Regions from separate parts of the Idiomarina sp. ST20R2A10 genome, predicted to be linked through region 3. Evidence: predicted binding sites of a transcription regulator. Region 3 holds the regulator's gene; each other region holds the start of a gene.
The links. Region 3 encodes sigma-54, which starts transcription at its own class of promoters, with help from an activator protein. Its sites were predicted from a motif close to GTTGGCACGNNNNTNGNNT; they were not measured.
Positions count from the first base shown of each region.

Region 1: a site for sigma-54 is predicted at 3,247-3,265, ahead of glnA (glutamate--ammonia ligase). Genes of this name have one in related genera too.
Region 2: a site for sigma-54 is predicted at 2,961-2,979, ahead of flgA (flagellar basal body P-ring formation chaperone FlgA). Genes of this name have one in related genera too.
Region 4: a site for sigma-54 is predicted at 999-1,017, ahead of flhA (flagellar biosynthesis protein FlhA). Genes of this name have one in related genera too.

Region 1 is NZ_JBNIEY010000004.1:44,476-48,488, reverse strand. Features, by position in the region: gene ntrC (nitrogen regulation protein NR(I)) at 1-660, opposite strand, end outside; gene glnL (nitrogen regulation protein NR(II)) at 650-1,771, opposite strand; gene glnA (glutamate--ammonia ligase) at 1,796-3,205, opposite strand; gene typA (translational GTPase TypA) at 3,516-4,013, shown strand, end outside.
Region 2 is NZ_JBNIEY010000008.1:64,798-68,810, reverse strand. Features, by position in the region: gene ACP7H9_RS11365 (flagellar assembly protein FlgT) at 1-653, opposite strand, end outside; gene ACP7H9_RS11360 (LPP20 family lipoprotein) at 751-1,230, opposite strand; gene flgN (flagellar export chaperone FlgN) at 1,288-1,689, opposite strand; gene flgM (flagellar biosynthesis anti-sigma factor FlgM) at 1,689-2,012, opposite strand; gene flgA (flagellar basal body P-ring formation chaperone FlgA) at 2,129-2,851, opposite strand; gene ACP7H9_RS11340 (chemotaxis protein CheV) at 3,014-3,949, shown strand.
Region 3 is NZ_JBNIEY010000005.1:46,651-50,663, forward strand. Features, by position in the region: gene mgtE (magnesium transporter) at 1-90, opposite strand, end outside; gene ACP7H9_RS08870 (HPr family phosphocarrier protein) at 93-368, opposite strand; gene rapZ (RNase adapter RapZ) at 361-1,212, opposite strand; gene ptsN (PTS IIA-like nitrogen regulatory protein PtsN) at 1,203-1,673, opposite strand; gene hpf (ribosome hibernation promoting factor) at 1,677-1,964, opposite strand; gene ACP7H9_RS08890 (RNA polymerase factor sigma-54) at 1,992-3,452, opposite strand; gene lptB (LPS export ABC transporter ATP-binding protein) at 3,474-4,013, opposite strand, start outside.
Region 4 is NZ_JBNIEY010000008.1:36,124-40,136, reverse strand. Features, by position in the region: gene ACP7H9_RS11200 (prepilin-type N-terminal cleavage/methylation domain-containing protein) at 1-482, opposite strand, end outside; gene ACP7H9_RS11195 (prepilin-type N-terminal cleavage/methylation domain-containing protein) at 476-892, opposite strand; gene flhA (flagellar biosynthesis protein FlhA) at 1,060-3,213, shown strand; gene flhF (flagellar biosynthesis protein FlhF) at 3,226-4,013, shown strand, end outside.

The DNA of each region.
Region 1 (4,013 bases), on a different contig from region 3:
TCCGGTAAAGGCCCCGCGTTCGTGCCCGAACAGCTCCGACTCAATTAAATCGGCGGGTATTGCTGCCATGTTAAGCGCAATAAAAGGTTTATCCGCCCGTGGGCTGTGTTTATGCAGAGCTCGCGCGACAACTTCTTTGCCAGTACCGGTTTCTCCGGTAAGCAGCACACTAACGCTTGAGCCCGACAAGCGACCGATAGCACGAAACACATCCTGCATAGGCGTGGCTTCACCAATAAGCTCGGGAACTGAATTTGCGTCTATTTGCGCGGGCGCATTTTCACTTTGTCTGGCATGCTGCAGAGCACGGTCAACGGCGGTAATAGCTTCATCAATGTCAAAGGGCTTTGCCAGATACTCAAATGCGCCGCCCTGAAACGCTTTTACCGTTGTCTCGAGATCGGAATGCGCGGTCATAACCACAACAGGCAAATGCGCCTCGGTCTGATGCAGCCGCTCCAGTACAGCCAGGCCGTTTTCTCCCGGCATACGGATATCGGTGAGCACAACGGTTGGTTTATCGCTCTTTAGAGCCATGAAAAAGTCTTCGCCATTGGCAAAACTGCGCACGTGATAACGGCTATCAGCAAAGGCTTTTTCCAGTACCCAGCGAATAGAGTCGTCATCATCAATTATCCATAACTGAGCATTAGTGGTCATCCGTCACCTCATTACCATTTTCTGCTGAAAGATAAGGCAAATACACTGAAAATCGGGTTTTTCCGGGACTGGAATCAAAATCAATTTTCCCTTTATGCTGATGCACTAAATTTTGTGCCAGCGACAAGCCGAGTCCGGTTCCTTCAGCACGGCCGCTTATCAACGGATAAAACAGGGTTTCGCGCAACTCGGCCGGAATACCGGGCCCATTATCGGTCAAAGTAACCACCGCACATTGTCGATAGCGCTGTCCAAACAGAGTCAATTGGTGTTCTACCCGCGTTTTAATTGTAATAGTGCCTTCGCCTGACATAGCTTGTGCTGCATTTTGGGCAATATTCAAAAACACCTGTTCACAAGCTTCCGCAACCACCTGAATATCCGGCAGCGACGGGTCGTAATCCCGAACTAAATTCAGCGAGTCTCCATATTCGTACACCAAAGTTCTGGCAACTCTTTCCAACACTTCATGAATATTGGTTTCCTTCGACTCGCCCCTTTTTACCGGCCCTAATAACCTGTCGACCAAATACCTTAACCGGTCCGACTGGGTGATGATCAAGTCCGTATACTCTGTCAGGCTCTCGTCCGGAAGTTGCCGTGCCAGTAACTGCGCAGCGCCGCGTAAACCTCCCAGAGGGTTCTTTATTTCATGCGCCATACCGCGCAATAAGTGCTGGGTAGCGAATAGCTGATTACGCTGTTGATCTTCCTGATTTATTCGCCGCAACTGGTCTACTTGTTTTAATTCCAGTAGCAAAGCACGTCCAAAAGGTTGCTCTACTGTTTGAATACTGGTTTCCACCCGAATATTGTGCCCGGAATGCAGCGCGAACTGAGCTTCCGCATTCAGCACCGTTTGCTCGCTATTCAGGCACTCCATCAGCGTTTCTGACGCCAGCGAACACTGATAAAAAGCCGCAGTGAAAGGTTCGCCCAACAGGCGTTTTGCACTGTGATCGAGTAAGGATTCAGCAGACGAATTGACGTAACGGATGGTCAGGCGATCATCGAGGATGAGTATGCCTGTGAGTAGTTGGTTAAGTAGCGCGCTATCGTTCACGAAGGCAGGATAAATTACGCACCAAGTTGGTGCAACCGGGTAAGGCAAGACACCTTACCCGGCCAGTAACCATTAAACGCTGTAGTACATATCGAATTCTACCGGGTGGGTAGTCTTCTTCAATGTCTCTACTTCGTTGTACTTAAGATCGATGTAGGCATCAATCATGTCGTCGTCCATAACGCCGCCTTGCTTAAGGAAGTCGCGGTCTTTATCCAGCGCGTCCAGAGCCATTTCCAGTGAGTGACAAACGGTCGGAATGTCTTTCGCTTCTTCAGGAGGCAGATTGTATAAATCTTTGTCCATGGCATCGCCAGGGTGGATCTTGTTACGGATACCGTCAAGGCCAGCCATTAACAGCGCAGTAAAGGCCAGGTACGGGTTCGCACTTGGGTCAGGGAAGCGCACTTCAATACGGCGACCTTTCGCGCTGGAAACCAATGGAATACGGATAGAAGCCGAACGGTTACGGGCGGAATAAGCCAGCATCACCGGTGCTTCAAAACCAGGAACCAGACGCTTGTACGAGTTAGTAGAGGCGTTCGCAAAAGCGTTAATGGCACGTGCGTGCTTAATAATACCGCCAATATAGAACAGCGCGGTTTCGCTCAAGCCTGCGTACTGGTCGCCGGCAAATAAGTTTTCGCCGCCTTTGTTCAGTGACATATGCACGTGCATGCCAGAGCCGTTATCGCCAACCAGTGGCTTCGGCATAAAGGTTGCGGTCATGCCGTAAGAGTGCGCGACGTTATGCACCACATACTTATAAACCTGCAGTTCATCAGCTTTCTTAGTCAGAGTATTGAAGCGTGTAGCCACTTCGTTCTGACCTGCTGTTGCTACTTCGTGGTGATGGGCTTCAACAACCATACCCATGTCTTCCATTACTAAGCTCATGGTGCCACGAATGTCGTGCGCTGAGTCTACCGGAGGTACCGGGAAGTAGCCGCCTTTTACTCCAGGACGGTGAGCCAGGTTACCTTCTGAATATTCACGGCCTGAGTTCCACTTCGCTTCTTCCGCGTCAATCTTGTAGAACGAACCACTCATGTCTGTGTGGAAACGTACGTCGTTGAACAGGAAGAACTCAGGTTCCGGACCGAAGTAAGCGTCGTCTGCAATGCCTGATGAGCGCAGGAAATCTTCCGCACGCTTTGCAATTGAACGAGGGTCACGGCTATAGCCCTGCATAGTTTCCGGCTCAAGAATGTCACAACGTACATTCAATGTGACTTCATCAGTAAAGGGATCAATCACCGCAGACTCGTTGTCTGGCATCAGTACCATGTCTGATTCGTTAATGCCTTTCCAGCCGGAAATAGATGAACCATCAAACATTTTACCTTCTTCAAAGAAGTCTTCATCGATTTGCGACACCGGAATAGTGACGTGTTGCTCTTTACCTTTAGTATCGGTAAAGCGTAAATCGACGAATTTTACGTCGTGTTCTTTGATGGTATCGAAAATCTTATTAGCTGACATGTTGTCCTCCGTAGACAGCGTCTAAAAATACAGCTTGAGTATAGCAAAGCCTGTGCCAACTGACTTTTTTGTTTATATTCATAAAGTTAGTTCATTTAGCACTATAATGCGTAAATTAATACGCACCAGTATAGCGCATAACGCACAAAATTGGTGCAAAAGTAACATTCTAAGATAACGTCATAAAAATATAACGAACAAAAAACAATCAGGTCTTTCTTAATCCAACTCAAAAAGGTAGAATACGCCGCTATTTTTCACAAAACCCCTTGGACGGGTTTCATTCCCGGACAACTACAGGCAGTTCTTAATGACAATTCAGGTATTTGATATAGAAAAATTACGCAACATCGCGATTATCGCGCACGTTGACCATGGTAAAACCACCCTAGTCGACAAGTTGTTGCAACAATCTGGCACTTTAGAAAGCCGTGGCGAAATAGAAGACCGTATTATGGATTCCAACGATCTTGAAAAAGAACGTGGTATTACTATCCTCGCCAAAAACACCGCGGTTAACTGGCAAGATTACCGCATCAACATTCTGGATACTCCGGGACACGCCGATTTCGGTGGCGAAGTTGAACGCGTACTTTCTATGGCAGACTCCGTATTGTTAGTGGTTGATGCCGTTGACGGTCCTATGCCTCAAACTCGATTTGTCACGCAGAAAGCTTTCTCTCATGGTTTGAACCCTATTCTTGTTATTAACAAAGTTGACCGTCCTGGTGCACGCCCTGACTGGGTGATGGATCAGGTATTCGACTTATTTGATAACCTGGGCGCTACTGACGAACAGCTGGACTTT
Region 2 (4,013 bases), on a different contig from region 3:
GATTTAGTATCCATCATGGCCAGGTCGTCGAACATGCCGAAAATAACAAACTGACTGTCGTTGGCTAAACCAATGCTGCGGGACATACGACCTAATTCTTCCAGGTTCAGGCCGCTGAGAGCCCGGTCTAAACCGGCGTGACGGTGCAGGGTGTGGGCAATCTGCAACTGGCTGCCAACACCGCCTAATTCACGGGCTAAACGCTCGGCCGCTACTTTGCCTATTTCCCAAATTTGTCCCCAGGTACCATGGGCGCGGTCGCGTAGTTCAAAAGGAACAACGGTCACGGAGTTTTTGTAGCTGCTGCGGGTGCAGTCGCCTTCGCGGTTCCAGATGTCCGCACGAAGCAGAACAATAACGCGGTCGTCGCGAACTTCTTCGCGAACTATGGTCACCTGGTCAACATTGCCTTGGCTATTCCACTGGGTTTCGGTGTTTTGTAAAACGCCGTCAACCACTTGCTGAATACTGGAGATGTTACCACCAGAGGTTAACAATGCCTGCTGAAGGGCGTTTTCGATGGCTTTTTCGCGTGCGGCATTGGTGTCACCATTAATAATGCGGGCAGTGCCCTGAGCTTCCACCCAACGCGCTTCGCTTGGCATAGCAATAAAGAAAACAGAGATGATAAGTAGCAGGGTTTTCCAGTTCATGGTGTTAATGCATCCCAAGTGTCAGTTTTTAGTCGTTACTTTACTATCGGAATTAACTGCAAAAACCCTGCCATGTTTAACTCAATAAAAGTGGCGCTTAATAATAGACAACGCGTTTCACTTTCTGCTGACGGTTGGTGCTTTGATACAGGCGGTGAACCTTTTCGAAATCAAGACGCAACTCAGTCGCGTAGTAGTCTCCAACAGTATAGGTCTTAACCACTTCTGCACCACGAATCACTCCGTCTACAGAGGCCTGAAAACTGTCGCGGTTTAAGGCCCAGTCTTCCACCGAGCTACTACCGGCGATGCGTTGGCCATAGACTTGTTCAGCAAGCTCGCGGTAAGCGGCTAACTTAGAGGCGCGCATGGCGTTTAAGTCTTTTAGCTGTGCATTTTCGCCTTGCTGAGTTTCAATAGGGGCGTAGCCAACCGCATTCAGCACTGGAAATTCACTTGGGGTTTGGGTTTCCCATTCAACGTGCTTTTGATCGTACACAATTTTGTTGTAAGCACTACAGCCGCTTAATAACAGCGCAGATGCAAGTAGAGCTAAAGAGAGTAAATGCTTAGCCATAACGACCTCTGATTGAACAAAGTACTTATGGTTATAACGGCTGGACTGGCAAAATCTTTAACGGATTTTACCTTTACTATTGTAGGTAAGGGTATCTTTTCGTGCGGACTGTAAAATGGACTGTTTTAACTGCTCAATACTGTTTAGCGTTGACTGCACCACGCGTTCATTAACCTGACTTTGATGCTGAACGTCAGAGAGGGTGGCCTTAATAGCAGCAACCGCTTCAGCTAAGTCCGCGTCGTCTTTTAACTGTTCGTTGTCAGGGTGTTGAGCCAATTGCTGGTCGAGTTCGCTAATATGGATAAGCGTTTTTTCTTTGGCGTCGGCAATAGCATTAACATCAGCGTGTTGGCGCTCGACAATGGCATTAAGCTCACGTTGTTGTAACAACGCAAGGTTTTCCAGCGAGTCTGCCATATCCTGTAATATCTCGTTAACAGGCGCCAACACGGTCATTATTCGTTGCTGCCGTTACTGAACAGGTCAGACTCAAACTGAGCCAGTTTATTGGCCAGCTGTTCAACGTTAATTTTGTATGAGCCGCTTTCAATGTCGGCTTTAATTTTATCAACTTTGGCCTGGTCAATGCCGCTGCTGTTCATTGCTTTTTCCTGTAAGCCATTCAGTTGCTGCGCTTCGCTGGTTAACGAAACGGCCTCACCACCTTTTTGCGAAACCGCAGCAGGCTTCGCCGGAGCATCGCTCTGTACTTGACGACTGCTGGATTTGCTATCAATGTTGGCATTTTTCAGCCCGGCATTGTTAATGTTAATTGACATGGTTTTTAGCCTCGCTAGATAATATGTCTCGGTTACTTATCGACCACACTTAAAAATACTTTAATAAAAATTTTAGCACGTAGCCTGACGTTCACGTCAGGTTCTTGTTAAGCATTTTATAAATTAACAGTCACTTCATTTAGTCCTGTGACAACCGCTTGTATTGATTTGTTCGAACGCGCGTTCTCAACAACAACCGATTCACCTTTGAGACCATCAGCCAGGGCTCTTCCGGCTGCAGTAATTCGCAAAGTTTTATCTTGCGCAACTATTGTAACGCTTTGCCCCTCACATACAAGACATGTCTCGCTGGCACTTATTGCCTGACCTGCGGCAACGCGCTTTTTAATACGCGCTCCAACCAAAGCCGTCATGTCAGTAAATACATTGGAGCGAACCCGGTTAAGGTCGACTTCGGAAAAAACTAAATCACTTTCGCTTATCATTTGCCCCGGAGCCATAGGTGAGGCCGCGGTAACAACATTTTTGTAGCGGTAGATGCGTACGGGTACATAAGTTCGCCAGTTGGCTGAGGCCACACACTCAATTTCAATGGTGGTGTAGCTGTCGAGGTTGGCGTTAGTGGCCAGGCCAACTTTTGGTGGCTGCGAGCAAATTTTGGGAGCCATGCGTGGGTCGAGGTTATTGGCAACCACTTCCACACGACCATTATCCGGCGCTGAAACCCGCTGTTCTACATAATTATGAGCCAGCTCCTGTAACGCTTTGTAATTAAAACGCTGACTGTCTTCCGAGCCTCTGGTTTCTGCGTTAACGGAATTAAAGCTACAAGCTATAAAAAAAATCGAACTGATCAGCAGCGATTTACGTACTATCATAAAAATTCCTGATGTTATCCGTTAAGGTTATCTGGTCGAGTGCCGAAAAAAACGGTATAACGTCAAAAGATCGGCAGTTCGATGGTTTCAGTATGGTTAATGTAGATACAAGCAAATACCGTGCCGAAGTAGAAGTAGCCTGCCACATAACAGGAGTGAACAATGGCTAGCATTCTCGATTCAGTGAATCAACGCACACAAATGGTCGGTCAAAACCGACTGGAACTATTAATGTTTCATCTAAACGGTAGGCAGCGCTTCGGCATCAACGTATTTAAAGTACGCGAAGTATTGCCATGCCCTAAACTTACCGCAATGCCTAATCGTAACCCTCTGGTTCGTGGCGTTGCGCATATCCGTGGTCAGGCTATATCCATTATTGACTTGAGTATGGCGACCGGTGGTCGGGCGCTAACCGATATTCAGAATCGTTTCGTCATTATTGCTGAGTACAACCGAACCATTCAGGGCTTTTTGGTTGAAGGGGTTGATCGCATCATTAACATCAACTGGGAAGATGTGATGCCGCCGCCCAAAGGTACCGGAAGAGATGCGTATCTTACCGCGGTGACCAAAGTGGAAGATGAATTAATTGAAATTATTGATGTGGAACGCATATTAGCTGATATTATGCCGGCTAATATGGATGTCAGCGAAGAAGTCGCGAATGCACCTATCAATGTTGCAAAAGAAGATTTAACCATTTTGATTACGGATGACTCTTCGGTTGCCCGCAACCAGATAAAACGTGCATTGCAGTCTTTGGGTATTACGCTCGAAGTCAAAAAGAACGGTAAAGAAGCTTTAGATTACTTAAAAGATAAAGCCAAGGAAGTGGGGGGCTTAGTGCATCCTCATGTGCCCGTTTTGGTCTCCGATGTAGAAATGCCGGTTATGGACGGTTATACGCTTACCGCCGAGTTAAAAGCTGACCCAGATTTACGTGATATCCATGTTATTTTGCATACATCATTGAGTGGTGTATTCAATCAGGCTATGGTGAAGAAAGTGGGCGCCGATGACTTTATTGCTAAGTTTCATCCCGATGAACTGGCGACCGCCGTACAAAAATGGCTTAATACAGAAGTTATTGCGTAGCCTGATGCTATTGCATCAGGTGCGATATTCGACCTGACGTGAACGTCAGGCTACGGTCTCGTAG
Region 3 (4,013 bases):
TGCAGCAACGAACATGCCATCGGATAGCGCGGAGTTAACCTCCTGAATGCGCTGCATGGCATATTCTTTGTCGGAAAGCTCTGCAATCATGCTTACTCGTCTTCCTCGAAGCGATCTTCAAACAAAGCACTAACGGCATCCAGTGCTGCTTGTGCGTCTTTTCCTTCGGCACAGACTTCAACAGTTTTTCCCTGTTGACTGGCCAGTAGCATCAGGCACATAACGCTGGCAGCGTTAACGCATTGCTCACCCTGAGTGACAGTAATGTCTGACTCAAATTCCTGCGTTAATTGCGCTAACTTTGTTGCCGCACGTGCGTGCAAGCCTAGTTTATTGCGAATAATTAGCTTTCTGCAAACTTTATCCATGGGTTTTCAGTTCCCGGTGTCTTACCTGAACTTTTACAGCTTTCTGTTCAAAACGCTCGGCTAACTGCTGAGAAATATAAACCGAGCGGTGCTGACCACCGGTACAACCGGTAGCTATGGTCAGGTAGCTTCGATTGCTGCGCTGGAAGTGTGGCAACCAGGTATCAAGAAAGTTTTCTAGCTGATAAATAAATTTAGTCACCAAAGGTTCCTGACGAAAGAAAATCTGCACGTCGGTATCCAGACCGGTAAGCAGCTTAAGCTCGGGTTGCCAGTGCGGATTAGGTAAAATGCGCGCATCAAAGACAAAGTCAGCGTCTTTGGGTAAACCATATTTAAAGCCAAAAGACTGAAACACAATAATCAGCTTTTTATCCGCTCGTCCCAGCACCCGCTCAGTGACCTGTTCGCTTAATTGGTGCAGCGATAAATCACTGCTGTCCAGGCGCCAGGTTGCGCGTTCCATAATGGGTTCAAGCATTTTATGTTCGGCCTGAAGCGCTTCTAGCAGAGGCAGTTCTTTTTGCGATAACGGATGCAGGCGACGAGTCTCGCCAAAACGCTTTAGTAAGGTGTTGTCGTCAGAGTCAATAAACAGAATTTCCGGTTCAACGCCTTTTGGCAAAAAGCTCAGAGAGTCCAGTAGCTCTTCGGAGTGCTCCGGTAAGTTGCGAACATCAATGCTAATGGCTATTTTTTGATACTGCTCTATGACTGCATGCACCAGAGTTGGCAGCAGGCTTATGGGTAAATTATCAACACAATAAAAGCCTAAGTCCTCCAGTACGCGCAAGGCAATTGTCTTACCTGAGCCGGAGCGACCACTAACAATGATCAGTTGCATGGCGACTGTTCACCTTCGCCCACAAATAATTGATATAACGCTTTATCAGAATCTGCGTGGCGCAGTGCGCGAGTACAGTCTTTGTCGTTCATTCTTCTGGCCACTGTGGCCAATGTTTGTAGATGGTTCTCGTGCTCTGACTCCGGCACCAGAAGCGCGAAGATAATATCGACAGGTTGGTTGTCAATAGAATCGAATTCGATAGGTTCGTCTAAGGTCAGTAATACCGCTACTGGGTGATTCGCATTAGGTAAACGGCCATGAGGAATTGCGATACCTAAGCCAATTCCCGTACTGCCTAAACGCTCACGGTTTAACAGGCTCTCAAAAATGTCATGACGGGTAATGCCAGACAGCTTAGGGGCTACGATTTGACTAATGGTTTCAAGTAGTCGTTTTTTACTTGCGCCCTCGACTGCACACTTGGTGCAGTCGGGGCTTAACAATTCACTCAGTTGCATGGATTAATGTTGTTTCATTTTCTCTTTGTGTTTAATCACCTGACGGTCCAGTTTATTAATTAAACCGTCGATGGCCGCGTACATATCTTCGTGTTTTGCGTCGGCGAAAAGCTCACCGCCATTCACGTGCAGCGTAGCTTCCGCTTTTTGAATCGTTTTTTCAACATTTAGGATGACGTGAACATTAGTTATATGGTCAAAATGTCTTTCCAGCTTGGCAAATTTTGTGTCCACGTAGTCACGCAGAGCTTCGGTAATATCGATGTGATGACCGGTCAAATTAATTTGCATAACGTCTTCCTTCTGCAGTTAACAAAGTTACAAAAGACTTTTGCGTTGGCTCGATGATGGAATGTTTAACGATTCCCGATACTTCGCAATTGTCCTTCTTGCTACTTGGATACCTTGTTCGGCTATCAGTTCAGCAATCTTACTGTCACTTAACGGTTTACTGCGATTTTCAGCAGCGACCATCTTCTTAATTAAAGCACGTATTGCCGTGCTTGAACACTCGCCACCGCCCTCTGTACTGACATGACTTGAGAAAAAATATTTCAACTCAAATACGCCACTTGGGCAGTGTAAGTATTTTTGTGTCGTTACGCGTGAAATCGTACTTTCATGCATATCCACGGCTTCTGCAACATCGTTCAGAACCATTGGCTTCATAGCTTCTTCACCATGCTCAAAAAAGCCCTGTTGGCGTTGTACTATGCAATTGGCCACTTTCAGCAGCGTATCGTTTCTGCTCTCCAGGCTTTTTATGAACCAGCGCGCTTCTTGCGTATGGTTTTTTATGTACTGGCTGTCGGCTACTGACTTTGTTGCTTTACTCAAGGCCGCGTATTCTTCGTTCACTTTTAGTTTAGGTACGCTATCCGGGTTTAATTCGACCATCCAACGACCATTTTTTTTAGTAACGGCCACATCGGGAATAACATATTCAACGGGTTGCTGCGCAACTTGCTCCCCCGGGTGCGGGTGCAACTGTTGAATTAATCGCATAGTTTGGCGTAAATCGTCTTCCGATAGCTTCAGTTTACGCTGAATGGTGCGAAAATCGCGACTGCCAAGTAAGTCCATATGTTCAGTCACTAAGCATAGAGCAACCTGCTTGTATTCAGTGTCGTCGCTCAGTTGGCGTAATTGAATGGCAAGGCACTCACTGACGCTGCGTGCGCCGACACCTATTGGGTCGAAATGCTGAATACGCTTAAGCACCATGCAGACTTCTTCTGCTTCCACTTCGGGCAGGCGCACAGCTTCAATAATTTCATTAACATCAACCATCAGATAGCCATTGTCGTCTATGGCTTCAATAATGGCTTCAGCTATGGCGGTGTCTTCTTCCGAAAAATGAGAAAGTTGCATTTGCCAAAGCAGGTGATCCTGCAAAGACTCGCTGGTAGAGCCTTGATAGACCTCAAAATCGCCGTCAAAGGATTTACCTGAAGAGGCTGCACCGTTGGCCGGGGTATGACTGGAGTAGGTGTCGTCCCAACTGCTGTCGACCGGCAGTTCGTCAGGCATTTCCTGGGTTTTTATAACGTCGGATGTTTCCCGTTGGCTGTCGTCTCTTTCTTCAATATTGCGAGTTTCGGGTTGGTCCGCGTCGTTACTCGTTTCACCTTCAACCTCCAGCAGCGGGTTGCTGTCTAATGCATCCTGAATTTCTGACTGAAGATCGAGCGAGGAAAGCTGCAGCAGGCGGATGGCCTGTTGGAGTTGTGGCGTCATGGTCAGGTGCTGACCAATTTTTAGCTGCAGACTTTGCTTCATAATGACTGTCCCGGTATCACGTTATAGGGTGAACTGCTCACCGAGGTAAACGTCTCTAACCTGTTGATTCGATAATATACTTTCTGCATCCCCACTGGCAATAAGCTCACCATGACTGACAATGTAAGCGTGTTCACAAACAGACAATGTCTCGCGCACATTGTGGTCGGTAATAAGTACACCAATACCACGTTGCTTTAAATGTTCAACAATCTTTTTAATATCAATAACCGAAATAGGGTCAACTCCGGCAAAAGGCTCGTCCAGCAAAATAAACGTAGGTTCCGCTGCCAAGGCGCGGGCAATTTCAACCCGACGGCGCTCACCACCTGAAAGACTCATGCCCTGACTGTTTGCTATGTGGCCTATGTGAAACTCTTCGAGCAAAGCATCAAGCTGTTCTTCACGCTCGTTGGTTGACAGTTCTTTACGAGTTTCCAGAATAGCCATTAAGTTATCGCGCACGGTCAATTTGCGAAAAATGGAAGCCTCTTGCGGCAAATACCCAATACCCCGGCGTGCCCGTTCATGCATTGGCAGCAAGGTAAGGTCATTGTCATC
Region 4 (4,013 bases), on a different contig from region 3:
ATTGTTCGTTTGAAAACATGTGCCTGAGCATTGTGAGTAACGGTAAAAGTTACAACGAGTTTTGATAGCCCACTACCAGATTCCGGAGCGTAAGAGTCAGCAGTAAATTGCGTGACTTTGAATTGAGACTTATCGGTTAGGGATTGCCAGCCATACCCGGCGCAATCGAGAGTCATTGAGTTATGCTGTAGCTGTTCATTCCTGACCCTGAAGCCGGGCGAGCCTCCATTTTGCTGAGGAAACAAATAGCAATTGCTCTGAGGGTTTGAAATTTGCGTTGCGGCGGTATTTTTTAAGGTTTCAAAAAACTGATTTGCGACTGACTGAGCACTTAATAGTAAATTGACCTGCATTAGCTTACGGTGTTGCACTCCTGTTTGCCATTGCATTTGCTGCTGTGCTGCCAGAACAACTATCGCGCCAATAGCCGAAGCTATAAGAACTTCTACTAAACTACTGCCGCGCTCAGAAACTATTAACATGGGGGGATTCCCGGAAGTGAGTCACCTTCACTTAAGCACAAACGAATACGAGCGACACTGCTGATGATGACTTTTATCTGTCGGCTTTTACCTATTAGTTTGATATGTCCGGGTGTCGCGGCAGATGACTCTCCATAAAAAGTAAGCGACGCGGAAGAACTGTAAGTGTATTCGGTTTGAATACCTGAGGTTTGCGAGTCACGGCTAAATGTAACTAAGTCAACTTCGATAGATTCCTTATTTGCTATGGACCTGGCTTTTACCAGCTGCAAATAAGACAGCCAGCGGCCAGCCTCTTTTTGAAGCAACAAAGACTCTGTCTGCTGAGTAAATATTGGCAGGGCAGAAGCACCAAGCACCGCACTGACAGCCATTGCCACGACCAATTCCATAAGAGAGTAACCGCGCATAAAAACACATTATTTTGAAGAAGAGCAACGAGTATAGAAGCTGTTTAAGCTTTGTCTGTAAGCCCCAACTGAAACGAATGTAAGATAACCTCCGAATAAAACGAAAGCTGGCTCGATTCTTGAATAAAACACCGCAGGTTCAACTTTTTGACGCAACAGGAAGACGTATGGCGGGCGGTGCCGAAAAGTTAGTAAATTTTAGAAATTTCACGCAGAACAATGCGCATCTGATCAAAGGTTTTGGAACACCCTTGGCCATTATGGCCATTCTGGCGATGATTGTTTTGCCAATTCCGGCTGTGGTGCTGGATGTTCTCTTTTCATTTTCAATTACTTTGTCACTGGTAGTTATGCTGGTGGCGGTTTATACCCAACGTCCGCTGGATTTCGCCGCTTTTCCTACCGTTTTGCTTATTGCTACGGTACTACGCTTAAGCCTTAACGTTGCCTCTACGCGTATTGTTTTATTAGAAGGGCATAACGGGCCAGGTGCTGCAGGCTCTGTTATTGAAGCTTTTGGTAGCGTGGTCATAGGTGGTAACTACACTGTCGGCCTGGTGGTGTTCGCCATTCTGGTTATTATTAACTTTGTGGTTATTACTAAAGGCGCCGGCCGTATTTCAGAAGTAACCGCTCGCTTCACCCTTGACGCTATGCCTGGTAAACAAATGGCCATTGACGCTGACCTTAACGCGGGCCTAATTAACCAGGAAGAAGCCAAAGCACGACGCAGCGATGTAACCCGTGAGGCTGACTTTTACGGCTCCATGGATGGTGCCAGTAAGTTCGTAAAAGGGGATGCCATAGCCGGTATCCTTATTCTCTTTATTAACATTATCGGCGGTCTGCTCATTGGTATGATCCAGTACGGTCTGACCTTCAATGAGGCAGTGGAAGTTTATACGCTGTTAACCATTGGTGATGGCCTGGTAGCACAAATTCCGTCATTGTTACTGTCAGTTGCGACCGCCATTATCATTACGCGTGAAAATAACAGCCAGGACATGGGCGATGCAGTTGTTCTGCAATTGCTCGATAACCCTAAGGTTTTGGTCATTACCAGCGCGGTATTGTTTGCCATGGGGGTTATTCCCGGTATGCCGCATTTTGCCTTTTTAAGCATGTCTGCGGTGTTAGCCGGCGCGGCTTACTTTAAACTTAAGAAAACCAAGACTGAAGAAGGCGAACTGGTTGAAAAAGAACAGGAGCAGCAAGTTCAGCAGGCGCAACAAAAAGAGCTCAGCTGGGATGACGTACGCCACGTTGACACTATAGGTCTGGAAGTTGGTTATCGCTTAATTCCTTTGGTGGATAAGCAGCAGGGCGGTGAATTGCTGTCACGCATTAAAGGTGTACGTAAGAAGCAGTCTCAAGAGTTTGGTTTTCTTGTTCCGGCCGTACATATTCGGGACAACCTCGATTTAGGCCCCAACAGTTACCGCATTACTCTTATGGGTGTGACCATGGGTGAAGCTGAAATTCGTCATGACTGGGAGATGGCGATTAACCCGGGTCAGGTATTCGGTGAGCTGGACGGTGAGAAGACAAAAGATCCGGCCTTTGGCCTGGATGCTGTCTGGATCCGTCCTGAGCAACGCGAGCACGCTCAAACTCTGGGTTATACCGTGGTTGACGCTGCAACTGTAGTCGCTACTCACTTAAGTCAGATTGTAACCAACCATGCATCTCAGCTGCTGGGCCACGAAGAAGCACAAGAATTGCTGGATCGTCTGGGGCGTACTCATCCTAAGCTGGTTGAGGGGCTGATTCCGGATCTATTGTCACTGGGCAACTTTGTGAAAGTACTGCAGAACTTACTGGACGAAGGCATCGCGATTCGGGATATGCGCACTATTGTACAAACTTTGGTTGAGTATGCAGGACGTAGCCAGGACCCAGAAGTACTGACGGCTGCAGTCAGAATTTCACTGCGTCGGTTAATTGTTCAGGACATTGCTGAAGGGGCGGCGGAATTGCCCGTCATAACTTTGGCACCAGAGTTGGAACAGATGTTGCATCAGTCACTGCAAATGGCTGGTAATGACGGAAATCAGCAAGGCGCCGGAATCGAACCTGGTTTGGCCGAACGCCTGCAACAGTCATTACGCGAAGTGCATCAGCAGCAGGAAATGAACGGGGAACCTTCAGTACTGCTGACCTCAGGGCTTTTACGGTCAACCATGGCGCGTTTTGCGCGTCACGCTACCGATGGTATGCGCGTGTTGTCCTATCAGGAAGTACCGGATGATAAACAAATTCGCATTGTCAGCTCAATTGGTGGACAACAAAACGGTGGTGAACAAACCGCCACACAAGAGTAACGGGAGTCGCTTGTGAAGATTAAACGCTTTTTTGCCGAAGATATGCGCCGTGGATTGCAACAGGTTAAAGAAACCTTAGGTCCGGATGCGATTATCCTGTCCAATAAGAAAGTAAACGGTGGTATTGAGCTGGTTGCAGCCATTGACCCCGATGCGCAACAGGCACAGCCAATGGCTGATCAGGCCCCAAATGAGCCGGCTGCGTCAAAGACACCGGAAGTGCCGGCTGAGTCTTTGCAAGAGCTGTTGCAACGTCAGGCACAGGTTGCACAGCCCACACAGCCCACTGCTGCGCAAGCGACTACTGAACCGGCACAACGGCCAGAGCCGAAAGCCGAGCCACAAGAATTTAACGCTTCTCAACTCAGCGACGATATTTTTCCTGAACAAGTAAACGCACCGGCAGCAGACGACTCCCAGGCCATTGCTGAACTTCGCTCTCAGGTCAATGGAATTCGTCAGTTGCTGGAACACCAGTTAAGCGGCTTGATGAAACAAGAAATGGATCGTGAAGAACCAACCCGCTCTATGCTGATGAACCGCTTAATGGATATGGGCTTGAGCGAGCGAGTTGCCGACCAGATTGCCTGTTTTATTCCTGAAGGCGGATCAGATGATGAAGCCTGGGAACAGACTCTGCATTTATTAGAAGGTCAGCTGAATACGACCTCTGACGACATTTTGACGCGCGGTGGAGCGGTTGCGTTAGTCGGCCCTACCGGTGTCGGTAAAACCACGACCATTGCGAAGTTAGCCGCTCGTTATGCGCAACGCCATGGTGCCGATAAAGTGGCTTTAAT